Regions from separate parts of the Enterococcus sp. AZ196 genome, predicted to be linked through region 1. Evidence: predicted binding sites of a transcription regulator. Region 1 holds the regulator's gene; each other region holds the start of a gene.
The links. The regulator HrcA, encoded in region 1, represses chaperone genes, less so after heat shock. The targets are predictions, from matches to a motif close to TTAGCACTCNNNNNNNNNGAGTGCTAA.
Positions count from the first base shown of each region.

Region 2: the regulator HrcA is predicted to act here: its motif matches at 1,603-1,629, upstream of groES (co-chaperone GroES).
Region 3: the regulator HrcA is predicted to act here: its motif matches at 2,408-2,434, upstream of IGI67_RS00930 (ATP-dependent Clp protease ATP-binding subunit).

Region 1 covers NZ_JBIPAM010000001.1:910,476-915,566, forward strand. The annotation lists gene dnaK (molecular chaperone DnaK) at 143-1,972, opposite strand; gene grpE (nucleotide exchange factor GrpE) at 2,021-2,596, opposite strand; gene hrcA (heat-inducible transcriptional repressor HrcA) at 2,630-3,670, opposite strand; gene hemW (radical SAM family heme chaperone HemW) at 3,792-4,940, opposite strand; gene IGI67_RS04410 (hypothetical protein) at 5,088-5,091, shown strand, end outside.
Region 2 covers NZ_JBIPAM010000001.1:3,677,600-3,682,690, forward strand. The annotation lists gene IGI67_RS17655 (MBL fold metallo-hydrolase) at 1-59, shown strand, start outside; gene IGI67_RS17660 (NAD(P)-dependent oxidoreductase) at 133-753, opposite strand; gene IGI67_RS17665 (CPBP family intramembrane glutamic endopeptidase) at 828-1,469, opposite strand; gene groES (co-chaperone GroES) at 1,667-1,951, shown strand; gene groL (chaperonin GroEL) at 1,975-3,603, shown strand; gene IGI67_RS17680 (FAD-dependent oxidoreductase) at 3,967-5,091, shown strand, end outside.
Region 3 covers NZ_JBIPAM010000001.1:198,262-203,352, reverse strand. The annotation lists gene ptsP (phosphoenolpyruvate--protein phosphotransferase) at 155-1,882, opposite strand; gene IGI67_RS00935 (phosphocarrier protein HPr) at 1,882-2,148, opposite strand; gene IGI67_RS00930 (ATP-dependent Clp protease ATP-binding subunit) at 2,590-4,812, shown strand; gene IGI67_RS00925 (DUF1827 family protein) at 4,968-5,091, shown strand, end outside.

The sequences.
Region 1 (5,091 bases):
AAACAAGTTTTTTAGTGATAATCAGAAGTTTCCCTTTTTCACTCAAAAGCTAAACAAGTTCGAAAAGCATTTATAAAGTTAGCAATCATTTTCGAAAGAAAAAAGGCCAAAGTGATGACTTTGGCCTTTATCAACGAATCAATTATTTGTCGTCATCGTTAACTTCTTCAAAATCAGCATCCACGACATCATCCGCGCCGCCTTGAGCTGCGTTTGGATCAGCCTCTGCTTGTTGTTGTGCTGCTTGTTCATAAAGTTTAACCGTTAAGTTTTGTACGATTTCATTCAAAGCATCACGTTTTTCTTTCATTTGTTCAATATCGTTTGCTTCAACCGCTGTTTTTAGTTCATCTCTAGCATCTTCAGCCTTCTTAACTTCATCAGCGTCAACTTTTCCTTCTAATTCTTTCAATGTTTTATCAACAGAGAACAATAGAGCGTCAACGTCATTACGTAGGTCTACTTCTTCTTTACGAGCTTTATCAGCATCCGCATTTGCTTCAGCATCTTTCACCATACGTTCGATTTCATCGTCTGATAAACCAGATGAAGACTTGATCGTGATTTTTTGCTCTTTCTGTGTTCCTAGGTCTTTCGCAGATACATTTACGATACCGTTTTTGTCGATATCAAATGTAACTTCGATTTGAGGGATTCCACGAGGTGCAGCTGGAATATCGGTTAATTGGAAACGACCTAATGTTTTATTGTCAGCAGCCATTGGACGTTCACCTTGTAACACGTGAATGTCTACAGCAGGTTGGTTATCAGCAGCTGTTGAGAATACTTGTGATTTGCTTGTAGGGATCGTTGTGTTGCGATCAATCAGTTTAGTGAACACGCCACCCATTGTTTCAATACCTAATGATAATGGAGTTACGTCTAGTAAGACAACATCTTTAACATCCCCAGTGATAACGCCACCCTGAATTGCAGCTCCCATAGCAACTACTTCATCTGGGTTAACCGATTTGTTAGGTTCTTTGCCAGTTTCTTTACGTACAGCTTCAACAACTGCCGGAATACGAGTAGAACCACCGACTAAAATAACTTCGTCGATATCAGATTGAGATAAGCCGGCATCTTTCAACGCTTGACGGACCGGAGCTTTAGTACGTTCAACTAAGTCAGCAGTGATCTCATCGAATTTCGCACGAGAAAGTGTTGTTTCTAAATGCAATGGACCAGCATCGCCTGCAGTGATAAATGGCAAGCTAATTTGAGTTGAGCTAACACCGGATAAGTCCTTTTTCGCTTTTTCAGCAGCGTCTTTCAAACGTTGCATAGCCATTTTATCTTTAGATAAATCAATGCCGTTTGCTTGTTTGAAATCAGCAACTAAGTAATCAATGATCTTATTATCAAAGTCATCTCCACCTAGGCTGTTATCTCCTGCAGTCGATAATACATCGAAGACCCCGTCTCCTAATTCAAGAATAGAAACGTCGAAAGTACCACCACCAAGGTCAAATACTAAGATTTTTTCATCTTTATCTGTTTTATCTAAGCCGTAAGCTAAAGCTGCAGCAGTTGGTTCATTGACGATCCGTTCAACTTCTAAACCAGCGATTTTACCAGCGTCTTTTGTTGCTTGACGTTGTGAGTCATTGAAGTAAGCAGGCACAGTGATAACTGCTTTTTCAACTTTTTCCCCTAAGTAATCTTCAGCGAAACCTTTGATGTATTGTAATACCATCGCAGAAATTTCTTGCGGTGTATAGTTTTTGCCGTCTGCTTCTACTTTATATCCAGCTTCACCCATGTGACGTTTGATTGATGAAATCGTATGTGGGTTTGTAACTGCTTGACGTTTTGCTACTTCACCGACTTGGATTTCGCCATTTTTAAATGAAACAACAGATGGTGTTGTACGATTTCCTTCTGGATTTGTAATAATTTTAGCTTCTCCGCCTTCTAAGACAGCGACTGCTGAGTTAGTTGTACCTAAGTCAATACCGATAATTTTACTCATAGTTGAAAATCTCCTTTTTCATATATGTTTAGTTTAATTAGATGTTTATTATTGAGCTACGATCACCATTGCTGGACGCAACACGCGATCGTGAAGTTGGTACCCTTTTTGTAATACATTGACGATTGTATCAGCTTTATGATCATTATCTGCTGGTACAGTTTGAACTGCTTGATGCAGATTAGGATCAAAGCTTTCGCCTTCAGCCTTGATTTCTGTAATTCCTTCTTCTTTCAAGGCAACCGTCAAACTCTCAAGAACCATTTCAACACCTTTTTTCAGGCTGGCACCTTGATCGTCTGTTACTTCGGTCGCCAAGGCTCTTTCTAAGTTGTCGATCGAGGTCAATAATTTCTTTCCAAGATCTTGTGAACGGTAACGAACTAATTGTTCTCGTTCATTTTTGTTGCGGTTAGACATATTCGCGATCTCAGCACGAGCTCGCAAGAACTTATCTTCCATTTCATTGAACTTTTTGGTCAATTCTTCTACCTCTGAAATTTCTGGGATGTCGATTTCTTCCGCTTCAATTTCTGCTGATTCGTTTTCTACAACTTTATCTGTTGTTTCATTGTCCTCAGCTTTAGTTTTTTCTACTTCTTCTTGCTTCTTCTCTTCTGCCACTACGCGTACTTCCTTTCTTTTTAGGAATCGTTTCTAGTGATACAAATCCAAAGAACGATAATAATCATCCAATGCATTTGTTAACTCATATCGAAAAACTTCCAATAGGCCAAAAATTTTTGAATACGGCATTGATGTTGGACCCAGTAATGCAATGGTGCCTCGTCCGTGTCCACGAATTTCATAATTCGCCTGAATCATACTTAATTGATCAAACAAATCATTCCCCATCTCCGTTCCAATTCTAACGTGAATGCTATTATCAGATGGCAACAGCAACTGCGTCAGTTCACCGGAATTTTGCATCAATGAGTACATAGATTTGACATGATTAACATCTTGATCCGGATTGAAATTCAATATATTCATTCGTCCGCTTACAAAAACCTTGTCCTCAAAGGCGTCATTCAAAATGACATCAAACAAATGACTAATTCCTTCGGTCGTTTGAAAATAGCGATGTAAGATCATTGGAATTTCCGTTCTCAATTTTTGGTAGACATTAATTAACGGCTGCCCTACCAAACGATCATTGATGATACGAACCATTTTTTCCAAATCCTGACTGTCAACATTTTCAGGTATACGAAAAACTTGGCTCTCAACGTTTCCCTTGTCTGTAACAATGATCGCCAAAATTTGACGATCGTTTAATGGAACAATCCGAAAACCAGTCAATGTCCGATCTTTCATTTCAGGACCTAGCGAAAACGCCGTATAGCTAGTAACTTGTGAAAGTATTTTTGCAGATTGCTGAATGATATCATCAATTTCATGGATATCTTTCTTTAACGATCTGCGTATCTGATCTACTTCTTGATTACTCACCTTTGCTGGCGTTAATAGGTGGTCCACAAAATAACGATAACCTAAAGCCGAAGGAATCCTTCCTGATGAAGAATGGGTCTTCTCTAGCAGACCTACCTCTTCTAAAGCTTTCATGTCATTACGAATAGTTGCGGAACTTGCTTTTACGCCTTCTTCCATTAAACTTTTTGATCCAACTGGCTGTCCTGTGTTGGTAAAGTCTTGGATGATTAAGCTGAGAATCAGTTTTTGTCTTTCCGTTAACATTCTTCTCATCCTTTAGTTAGCACTCTTTCTTTTTAAGTGCTAACTCGATTATTAATATACCACATCTGTCTTATAAGTCAAGGGAAAAATACAAAAAATTAGCACTCTCGTACCAAGAGTGCTAATCGTTCTTCTGCAATAAAAATTTTTCGAAAACATCATTTCCTCGAAATAATCCATCTTTTGTTAAAAAGACTCGCGAATCTGTCTCTGCTAAAAGGTTTTGCTCTTTCAAGTCAGTAATAACTTCTCCATAGACATCCGTTAAGCTTCGACCAAATCGTTTCATGAATTTCGCCTTTTCTACTCCTAAAATTTTTCTTAAGCCTAAAAACATCTCTTCCTCAATTTGTTCTTTTTGAGTTAATAATTCTTCTTCGAGCGTTGGTAAATTTCCTTCACTCAATGCTTTTAAATAATGCTGAATAGGACCACGATTTTTATACCGCCGATTTCCAATATAACCGCTCGCTCCCGCACCAAGTCCAAAATAATTCCGATTGTCCCAATAAACGAGGTTATGTTGACTTTCAAAACCAGGTTTGGCAAAATTACTAATTTCATATTGCATACGTCCATTTTTTTCCATCGTTTCAATCGTTTCTGCATACATCTGCGCTTCTAAGTCCTGCTCTGGCAACTGCATCTTACCTCGACGAACCCAATTCATGAACATCGTTTGATTTTCCAATATTAATGAATATAGCGCATAGTGGGGTAAATCTAATGTCAACGCTCGCGTCACGGTATCTCGGAAACTCTCCAAAGTCTGCCCTGGCAAAGCATAAATCAAGTCAATCGTTACATTCTGAAAATCTTTTTCCTCTAATAAACGAATCGTTTCGTAAACATCTTTTGCAGTATGTTTACGACCAATTTTTTTCAATAATCGATCATCAAACGTTTGAACACCCATCGATAGACGATTGACACCATAGTTTTTCATAACATTCAATTTATCTCCCGTGAGATCGCCTGGATTTGCCTCAACCGTGAACTCGCCCTCTTTATAAGGTAAAATTTCACGCAGGCCGCTTAGCAAGCTGTCAAGTTGTCTTGCATTCAACGATGTTGGTGTGCCTCCTCCAATATAGAGCGTCTCCATTTTATTAACTGGATTTTGAATTAAAGCCAATCGTGCTTCTTTAAGCACCGCTTCAATATATTCATCTACGGGTTGACCCTCAAGAAAAACTTTATTGAAGTCGCAGTAGTAACAGATGTGCTCACAAAACGGTATATGGATGTACGCTGAAGTTGATTCTGCCATGTTGTTCCTCTTTCTTCTATATAAATAGTAATAACAGGTATTCTACCACAATAATCATTATTTACGTAAGCGTCAGATAATAAGGCGTCTCGTTTTCTCCTTCGCCGACTGCTAAACTTACTATATCAACTACAGGAGGTGTTCCAAATGG
Region 2 (5,091 bases), 2.8 Mb from region 1:
ATCAGTTCCAAATTTTTGATACCGATCCAGATAGCGCAACTGAATTATTCGCGATCTAAAAAATGACAAATCTGTTTAGGCAGGTTTGTCATTTTTTTATCTGTTGGAATTAAAGTGGAAAACAAGCGGTCATTAACTATAAACGCTAAAATGCTGATTTAAGTGTCTAGGTTCAACGATTTCATCGACCATAGCAATAGCATAGTCTGCCATACTTATTTCACTTTTTCCTTCTGAATTTTTTTGCATGTGATCATCGCTGATTTTGTAATGTTCGGTGCGCAAACCATCAGGTATAAAGTTTGCGGCAGGGCTTAAATAGGTCCATTTCAACTCTGGAACAGATTTCAAGTCTATAAATGCTTGGTACATATTATAAGCTGTAGGATAATAAATGGCTTTTGGATCAGAGACATCAATCATACGGTGTTCATCATCGATAAATAAAGAGGAAGCACCGCCAACCACTATCAAACGTGTATCTGTTCCCTGTAAGATATTGCTGAGATGTTTCAATGAGCTTTGATGCATTTCTTCTTGGCCAACTGGTGGACGAAACGCATCAACCACCACATCAAAGAACGCTAAATCCTTTTTTGTTAATTCAAACAAGTCTTTGACTAAAATGGGTACTTTTACCTTAAGTTTCTCTGGATGGCGTACGATCGCGGTGACAGCTAGCTGACGATCCAAAGCTTCTTTTAAAATTAATGATCCAGCATTTCCAGTGGCACCTATAACTGCTACTTTCATAAAAAAACCTCCTTAGACTAGTAGTACCTTTAGTCTAAGGAGGTTTTAATAAAATAGCAAAAGATTGCTCTTTTTTAGGATTGCAATGCTAATTGAGTAAGAATTACTAATAAATTCATCCCTACGTGTGTAATCATCGACGTCCAGATGCGTCCGGTATAACGATACATTCCGCAAAATAAGAATCCTAAGCCAGCATACAATAGATAGTGGCCGTCATTATGAGCAAAGGCGAAAAGGAGTGAACTGACAAGTGCCGGCAGAAGGAAGCCGAATCTTTTTTCCAATGAACCGAAAATTGCACGGCGAAAAACAAATTCTTCCATGAGAGGTCCAGCGATTGTTGTCGCCAAAATAAAAATCATATTGTTCCTAATTAACTGAACGATATTCTGTGTGTTTTGCGAAGCAATCGGCTCTCCTAGGAAACGTTGCTCGATTTGCAGAATAATCATTTGTAACACCAAGGAAGCTGGAATTCCGACAATTCCAATCAAAACAGCAATCAGTAATTTTTTTTGTCGTTTTTCCAAATCAAAGGTTTGTGATTTCAAACGGTAAGCAATCATTAAAGCAGCACCAAGAAAATAGGCTAGTGTTGTAAGCTGGATGATTTGGGAGGGATTCGCTTGAAATACACGAACAAAAGCTATAGGTGAAAATAAAACTAATCCGTAGGTAAAGATTGTTATAAAGCTATATTTTTTTTCGCTCATTATTTTTCCTTTCTAAACATTTATTGTTCTCAAGTATACCATATTTTATTCAAAAGCTTAGTAGAAGAAAAATCAAAAAAGCAGACGAAGGACTTGCAAAAAGAAACAAAAATGGTATGATAAGAGTTGTGAGTTAGCACTCTTAGTTATAGAGTGCTAACAACTTGAAAAATCATTACTAGTTGGAGGGATTTATCGTGTTAAAACCATTAGGTGATCGTGTCATTCTTGAAGTTACTCAAGAAGAAGAAAAAACAGTTGGAGGCCTAGTCTTAGCTTCTGCAGCAAAAGAAAAACCACAAACAGCGAAAGTTGTGGCTGTCGGTGAAGGCAATGTGCTGGAAAACGGTCAAAAAAGTCCAATGCCAGTAGCTGTTGGTGATATGGTAATGTTTGAAAAATATTCTGGTACAGAAGTGAAATATGAAGGCAGTGAATACTTGATTATCGCTGCAAAAGATATTATGGCAATCGTTGAATAAAAAAATAATGAGGTGAAAGAATCATGGCAAAAGATATTAAATTTTCTGAAGATGCGCGTGCGGCAATGCTACGCGGTGTAGACAAATTAGCTGATACAGTAAAAGTAACATTAGGACCTAAAGGACGTAACGTTGTTTTAGAAAAATCCTATGGTTCACCATTGATTACTAATGATGGAGTGACTATCGCAAAAGATATCGAACTGGAGGATCATTTTGAAAACATGGGAGCAAAACTTGTTTCTGAAGTTGCTTCTAAAACCAATGATATTGCTGGTGACGGTACAACAACAGCGACAGTTCTTACTCAAGCAATCGTCCGCGAAGGCTTGAAAAACGTAACTGCTGGAGCAAATCCAATGGGAATTCGCCGCGGAATCGAATTAGCAACAAAAGCTGCAGTTGAAGAATTACACAATATTTCTAAAGAAGTAGATTCAAAGGACGCTATTGCACAAGTTGCGGCTGTTTCTTCAGGTAGTGAAGAAGTCGGCAAATTGATCGCCGAAGCCATGGAAAAAGTTGGTAACGATGGTGTTATTACTATTGAAGAATCAAAAGGGATCGATACTGAATTAGATGTAGTTGAAGGAATGCAATTTGATCGTGGTTACCTATCTCAATACATGGTGACTGATAATGATAAAATGGAAGCTGCTTTAGAAAATCCATATATCTTGATTACTGACAAGAAAATTTCAAACATTCAAGACATCTTACCGTTGTTGGAACAAGTTCTGCAACAATCTCGTTCATTATTAATCATCGCTGATGATGTAGACGGTGAAGCATTACCAACCTTAGTCTTGAACAAGATTCGCGGAACATTCAATGTGGTGGCAGTTAAAGCACCTGGTTTTGGTGATCGTCGTAAAGCCATGCTTGAAGATATTGCAATTTTGACTGGCGCTACTGTTATTACAGAAGACCTTGGTTTAGATCTTAAAGAAGCAACGATCGAAAACTTAGGTACTGCTGGCAAAGTTGTTGTAGACAAAGACAATACTACGATTGTTGAAGGCGCTGGAGACAAAGCAGCTTTGACTGATCGGGTTGAAATGATCAAACGCCAAATCGGTGAAACAACTTCTGACTTCGACCGTGAAAAATTACAAGAACGCCTAGCTAAACTTGCTGGTGGTGTGGCTGTAGTTAAAGTAGGTGCGGCTACTGAAACAGAATTGAAAGAATTAAAACTACGGATTGAAGATGCCTTGAATTCAACACGCGCCGCTGTTGAAGAAGGAATCGTTTCTGGTGGTGGTACAGCATTAGTGAACGTCATTAAGAAAGTTTCTGAATTAAACGCTGAAGGCGATGCAGCTACTGGTATTAAAATTGTTGTACGTGCTTTAGAAGAACCTGTGCGTCAAATTGCTGAAAATGCAGGTTTTGAAGGATCTGTAGTAATTGACAAATTGAAAAATGCTGATCATGGTACAGGGTTCAATGCCGCAACTGGTGAGTATGTAAATATGATCGACACTGGTATCGTTGACCCAACTAAAGTTACTCGTTCAGCTTTACAAAATGCCGCATCTGTTTCTGCGTTGTTATTAACAACTGAAGCAGTTGTTGCTGACAAACCTGTTGAAGGTGGAGCTGCCGCTGCACCAGCAATGGATCCATCAATGATGGGCGGCATGATGTAATAGAAAGCCTAGCTTTATCGGCGCTTTGAAATTCAATAAGAAAGATCGTGATTTTCATGTCACGGTCTTTTTTTCGTCCATTGGACATTAGCAATGGGCGGATACATAAATAAAACTTATCGATTTCATATAAATAAACTATTGGAATTTATCGATTAAATTTCTTACAATGAGCGTAAGAAGGAAGTAGAATTCCTTGTTCACAAATTAGCAAAGAAATGATTAGACACTCTTAGAGCAGCGAACGTGAATCTGGAACATAGAAAAGTTTAAAGTTAGTCGTTTGTTTCGCCACTTATGTGAAAGTTGTTACATATCAAAAGTTTTTGATGAATAAGGTGTTCATTTTGAAAGGAGAACCACATGTTAAGAAATTTATTCGATGAGATTCCATTAGCATCCGGTGCCAGTTTTAAGAATCGCTTATTTATGTCGCCAATGACGACTCAATCGGCTTTTTATGATGGGGAGATTACTCAGCAAATCATTGATTATTATGCGTTTCGTTCTGGTGATGCAGCCGCAGTTATTGTAGAAAGCTGCTTTGTTGAGGACAAAGGGCGCGGCTTTCCTGGCGCTTTAGGAGTAGATACAGATAAAAAAGTAGCAGGTTTGACCGAGTTAGCTGCTGCAATCAAAGCAAAGGGTTCAAAAGCAATCATGCAGATCTATCATGCTGGTCGAATGGCTTGGCCGGAAATTAATGGTGGTGCAACCCCGATTTCTGCGAGTCCAGTCGCCGCATTGCGTCCAAATGCACCTGTACCTCGTGAAATGACTGAAGAACAAATTTTAGAAATGATTACGATGTTCGGTGATGCGACTCGTCGTGCGATCGAAGCAGGATTTGACGGTGTAGAGATTCACGGGGCGAATACCTTCATTCTACAACAATTCTTTTCTCCTCATTCGAATCGCAGAGAAGATCAATGGGGCGGAAGTCGTGAAAAACGAGCGAAGTTCCCAGTAGAAGTCATGAAAGAGGTTCAACGGGTAGTCGAAGAACAAGAGGCTGAAAACTTTATCATCGGGTATCGCTTCTCGCCTGAAGAGTTGGAAGAGCCTGGTATTCATTTCGAAGATACGATGTATTTATTGAATACGCTTGCAGAGCTGCAGCCGGACTACTTCCATTTTTCAATGGGTGCTTATACACGGCCTTCGATCGTCGAGTCAGATGATCCGGAGCCATTGATTACTAAATATTTAGCGCAACGCTCATCGGCATTGGCACAAATTCCGATTATGGGCGTAGGCTCAATCCTGCAACGAGCAGATGCGGATGACGCGTTGAAATTAGGATATGATCTATTAGCAGTTGGAAAAGGATTCTTAATCGAACCAAACTGGGTAAATATGATCAAAGACGGCAAAGAAGTTATTGACTATGCACATATCAATGCGCAGCGGAAATTACTGATTCCAACACCGCTTTGGGACTTTATGGCGTATATGGTAATTGATCCGGAGGAAGAGAAACGGAAGCAT
Region 3 (5,091 bases), 710 kb from region 1:
AAAAGCAAATCAATTATATCATAAGCATTCGAACTTTATCTCAACCTATAGTCTGATTTTAAACAGACGCCATCATTTTCAGTCCACATAAAATCTTATTTTATAACAAAAAAAGACTGCTGCCTGAAAAGACAACAGTCTTAAAAATTTAAATCTATTTCACATACTCTTTAACTAGCGCTTCGACTTCTTCCATCGTATCGCATTCTTTCAACGCTTTGTCAGCTAATTCAGCCATGTCAGTCGTTGTTAGACGTTTCATCAAGCTGCGTGTTCTAAGAATAGATGTTGCACTCATAGAGAACTCATCTAATCCCATACCCATTAATAATGGTACAGCAGTTTGGTCGCCGGCCATTTCGCCGCACATACCAGCCCATTTGCCTTCAGCGTGCGCTGCGTCAATCACGTTTTTGATCAAACGTAGGATTGATGGGTTGTATGGTTGGTACAAGTATGAAACGCGTTCGTTCATACGGTCAGCAGCCATAGTGTATTGGATCAAGTCGTTTGTTCCAACACTGAAGAAATCTACTTCTTTAGCAAACTTGTCAGCTAGAACAGCCGCGGCAGGGATTTCGATCATGATTCCGACTTGGATCGTGTCAGAAACCTTCACGCCTTCTTTGATCAATTTTTCTTTTTCTTCTTCGTACATTTTCTTCGCTGCACGGAATTCTTTCAATGTAGCCACCATTGGGAACATGATACGTAGATTTCCGTGTACAGAAGCACGTAATAAAGCACGTAATTGTGTACGGAACATACCATCACCTAGTTCAGACAAGCTGATACGTAATGCACGGTAGCCCAAGAATGGGTTCATTTCGTGAGGTAATGTCAAGTATGGTAATTCTTTGTCTCCACCGATGTCCATTGTACGAACAACGACTGGTTTGTCGCCCATGCCTTCTAAAACGGCTTTATAAGCTTCAAATTGATCGTCTTCTGTTGGAAAATCTGAAGAATCCATGTACAAGAATTCAGTACGATATAAGCCGATCGCTTCAGCGCCATTATTGTGAACACCTTCAAGATCTTTTGGTGTACCGATATTTGCTGCTAATTCAAAATGCTTGCCATCAGCGGTAACTGTTTCAGCATCTTTTAGTTTTTCCCATTCTGCTTTTTGCGTCGCGTATGCTTCGCCAGCTTGTTTATATTCAGCTGCTTGCTCGTCAGTTGGGTTTACAATTGTTTCACCAGTGATACCGTTAACCGCAAGTACGTCGCCTTCTTTGGCTTTTGAAGTAATTTCTTTTGTACCAACAATTGCTGGAATCTCTAATGATCGTGCCATGATTGCTGAGTGAGACGTACGTCCGCCAATATCAGTAACAAAAGCTTTTACAAAGTTTTTATCTAATTGTGCTGTATCACTTGGAGTCAAGTCATGCGCCACAACGACAACTTCTTCATCGATCATTGATGGATCAGGTAAAGACACGCCTAATAGATGTGCCATTACACGTTTTGTAACGTCACGAATATCTGCTGCACGTTCTTGCATATAAGCGTTATCATCCATCGCCTCGAACATGCCGATATACATATCAGTAACTTCTTTAAGCGAACTTTCAGCGTTCACTTTATTATCTTGAATATGTTGTTTGATTTGACCAATCATTTCTGGATCTGAAAGAACCATTAAATGAGCATCAAAAACTTGTGCTTCTTCTTCACCTAAGCTTTTCGCTGCTTTATCCCGAATTTTTTCTAATTCAGCAGAAGAAGCCGCCAAAGCGTCGTCTAAACGCTTTTCTTCGGCAGCAATGTCTTCTACATTATTTTGTTTGAAAGATAAATCCGGTTGTACTAGCAGATAAGCTTTCGCAACGGCAACTCCGTCACTTGCGGCAATACCTTTTAGTAGTTCAACCATTATTCAGATAATCCTTCCTTTTTCATTGTTTCTACAATAGCTTCCATTGCTTCTTTTTCATCAGCACCTTCAGCAGAGATAACAACGTCAGACCCTTGGCCAACACCTAGAGACATAACGCCCATGATTGATTTAAGGTTAACTGATTTTCCTTTATACTCTAAGTTAATATCAGAGTTAAATTTGCTTGCAGCTTGCACTAATAAAGTTGCAGGACGTGCATGAATCCCTGTTTCTGCTACTACGTGAAAATCTTTTTTTTCCATATTGACCGTTCTCCTTTATAAAAAAAAATGTTTTTTTATGTTAGGGCTTTAGTAATAACATACATCATTTTGAGCCCTTCATTTTCTTAGATTACCATTTTTTTGCAGTGGATACAACAATTTTAGTCGAATTATTCTTGTGAAATGTATGCCCTTTCTTAAAATATCTAGTTTAATGGAGCTAGTTATTGATTTAGTTTGTTTTCATATTTTTTTCCATAACAACAACTTAGTACAAATATGCAAAACCAATCATCTTTTAGCACTCTCGTGGTTAGTTTGCTAATTTTTGAAACAAACTGTTTGCTTTTCTTAAAAATCTCGCTATAATTATTCTTAAGGTCAGTGAAAGTCAAACAACTGATCAGCGTATCTTTTTACGAGATTCGCTTACTCGATGTACAATGGAAGAAACAATCAACTATTGAAAGGGTGAAAAATATGCTTTGCCAAAATTGTCACGAAAATGAAGCAACGATTCATTTATACGCAAATGTCAATGGACAACGAAAGCAGTTGGATTATTGTCAAAGTTGCTATCAAAAATTAAAGAATCAAGCTGGAGGTGCGCCGCAAATGGCAGGAAATGATCCTTTTGGTTTTGGAAGTCTAGATGATTTGTTCCGCTCAATGTCACAGCAAATGCAACAACGACAAGGAGCAGCAGATCAAACACCACCAACGCAGTTCGGTGGTGGAAATGGTATAAACAATCAACCCCCTCGCGGAAATGGCGGTGGCGGGCTATTAGATGAGTATGGTATCAATATTACTGGTCAAGCTCGTGAAGGAAATATTGATCCGGTTGTAGGACGTGATGATGAAATTCAACGCGTCATCGAAATTTTAAATCGTCGTACGAAAAATAATCCGGTTCTAATTGGAGAACCCGGTGTTGGTAAAACAGCAGTTGTGGAAGGTCTGGCTCAAAAAATCGTAGATGGCGACGTTCCACAAAAGCTAATGGATAAGGAAGTTATTCGTTTAGATGTCGCTTCTCTTGTTCAAGGTACAGGGATTCGCGGACAATTTGAAGAACGGATGCAAAAGCTGATCGAAGAAATTCGTCAGGCAGAAAATATTATTCTTTTCATTGATGAAGTTCACGAAATCGTAGGTGCTGGTGCTGCTGGTGACGGCAACATGGATGCTGGTAATATTTTGAAGCCAGCATTGGCTCGAGGTGAGCTGCAGATGGTTGGTGCCACAACTTTAAATGAATACCGCATCATTGAAAAGGACGCAGCTTTAGAGCGTCGGATGCAGCCGGTTCGTGTTGAAGAACCTTCTGTCCAAGAAACAATTGAAATTTTGAAGGGCCTGCAGCCTCGCTATGAAGATTATCATCATGTGAAATATACCGATGAAGCCATCAAAGCTGCTGCTGAACTTTCGAATCGTTATATCCAAGATCGCTTCTTACCTGATAAGGCGATTGATTTATTAGATGAGACCGGTTCGAAGAAAAACCTAACAATCCAAATCGTTGATCCAAAAACGATTGATAAGAAATTAGCAGAAGCCGAACAGCAAAAATCGCAAGCTTCTAAAGAAGAGGATTTTGAAAAGGCGGCTTATTACCGTGATCAAATCAATAAACTGCAAAAAATGAAAGACCGTCAGTTGACTGATGAAGAAACACCGATAATTACCGAAAAGGATATGGAAAAAATCGTTGAAAAACGGACCGGTATTCCTGTTGGTGAATTAAAAGAAAAGGAACAAACACAGTTGAAGAATCTCGCTGTCGATTTGAAGCAGCATGTTATCGGGCAAGATGAAGCTGTCGACAAAGTAGCCAAAGCAATTCGCCGTAATCGGGTTGGTTTAAATAAGAAAAACCGGCCAATTGGTTCCTTCTTGTTTGTTGGACCCACAGGTGTTGGTAAAACAGAACTAGCTCGTCAATTAGCTGAAGAGCTGTTTGGATCAAGCGATTCTATGATTCGTTTCGATATGAGTGAATACATGGAAAAACACAGCGTCTCTAAATTGATTGGTTCGCCCCCAGGCTATGTTGGGTATGAAGAAGCTGGTCAATTGACGGAACAAGTTCGTCGCCATCCATATAGTTTGATTTTGCTGGATGAAATTGAAAAAGCTCATCCAGATGTGCTGCACATGTTCTTGCAAATTCTTGATGACGGTCGCTTGACTGATTCACAAGGTCGTACGGTCAGCTTTAAGGATACAATTATCATCATGACTAGTAACGCAGGTACTGGTAAAATCGAAGCCAATGTTGGTTTTGGTGCGGCAAGAGAAGGAATTACACGCTCTGTTCTTGGTCAGTTAAAAGATTTCTTTGCACCAGAATTCTTAAACCGTTTTGACGGTATCATTGAATTTAGTCCATTATCAAAAGAAAACTTAATGAACATTGTTTCCTTGATGCTGGATGATGTTAATGATATGTTGGCTTCGCAAAAACTTCATATTGATGTTCCAAGTAATGTGAAGGAAAAGTTAGTTGACCTAGGCTATGATCCTGCTATGGGAGCCCGTCCTCTTCGTCGGACAATCCAAGAAAATATTGAGGATGGTATCGCAGAATTCTATCTCGATCACCCTACTATTACAGATCTCAAAGCCAAACTTGATAAAGAGGATCATATCGTCATTACATCAAAGCCGGAGCGCTTAGCAAAAGAAGATAAAGACTAGTAAAAAAAGATTCCCGTTTAAAACTTAAAACGGGAATCTTTTTTATGGATCTATCATTTAAATCTTCTAATTAAAATGAGCAACATCCTTCTTTTTTCTTAATCTTTCTTATATAATTACATTATGAAGTAAGGTTAAGGAAGAAGGTGTTTCGGATGAAACTTATCAACGTCACGAACAGCCATTCACAGATGGTTTATAATCAGTTGGAGAACACTGATGCAAATATGATAAAGGTCTATACGATCGGTAATACTACCGTAATTTATACCGATGCCT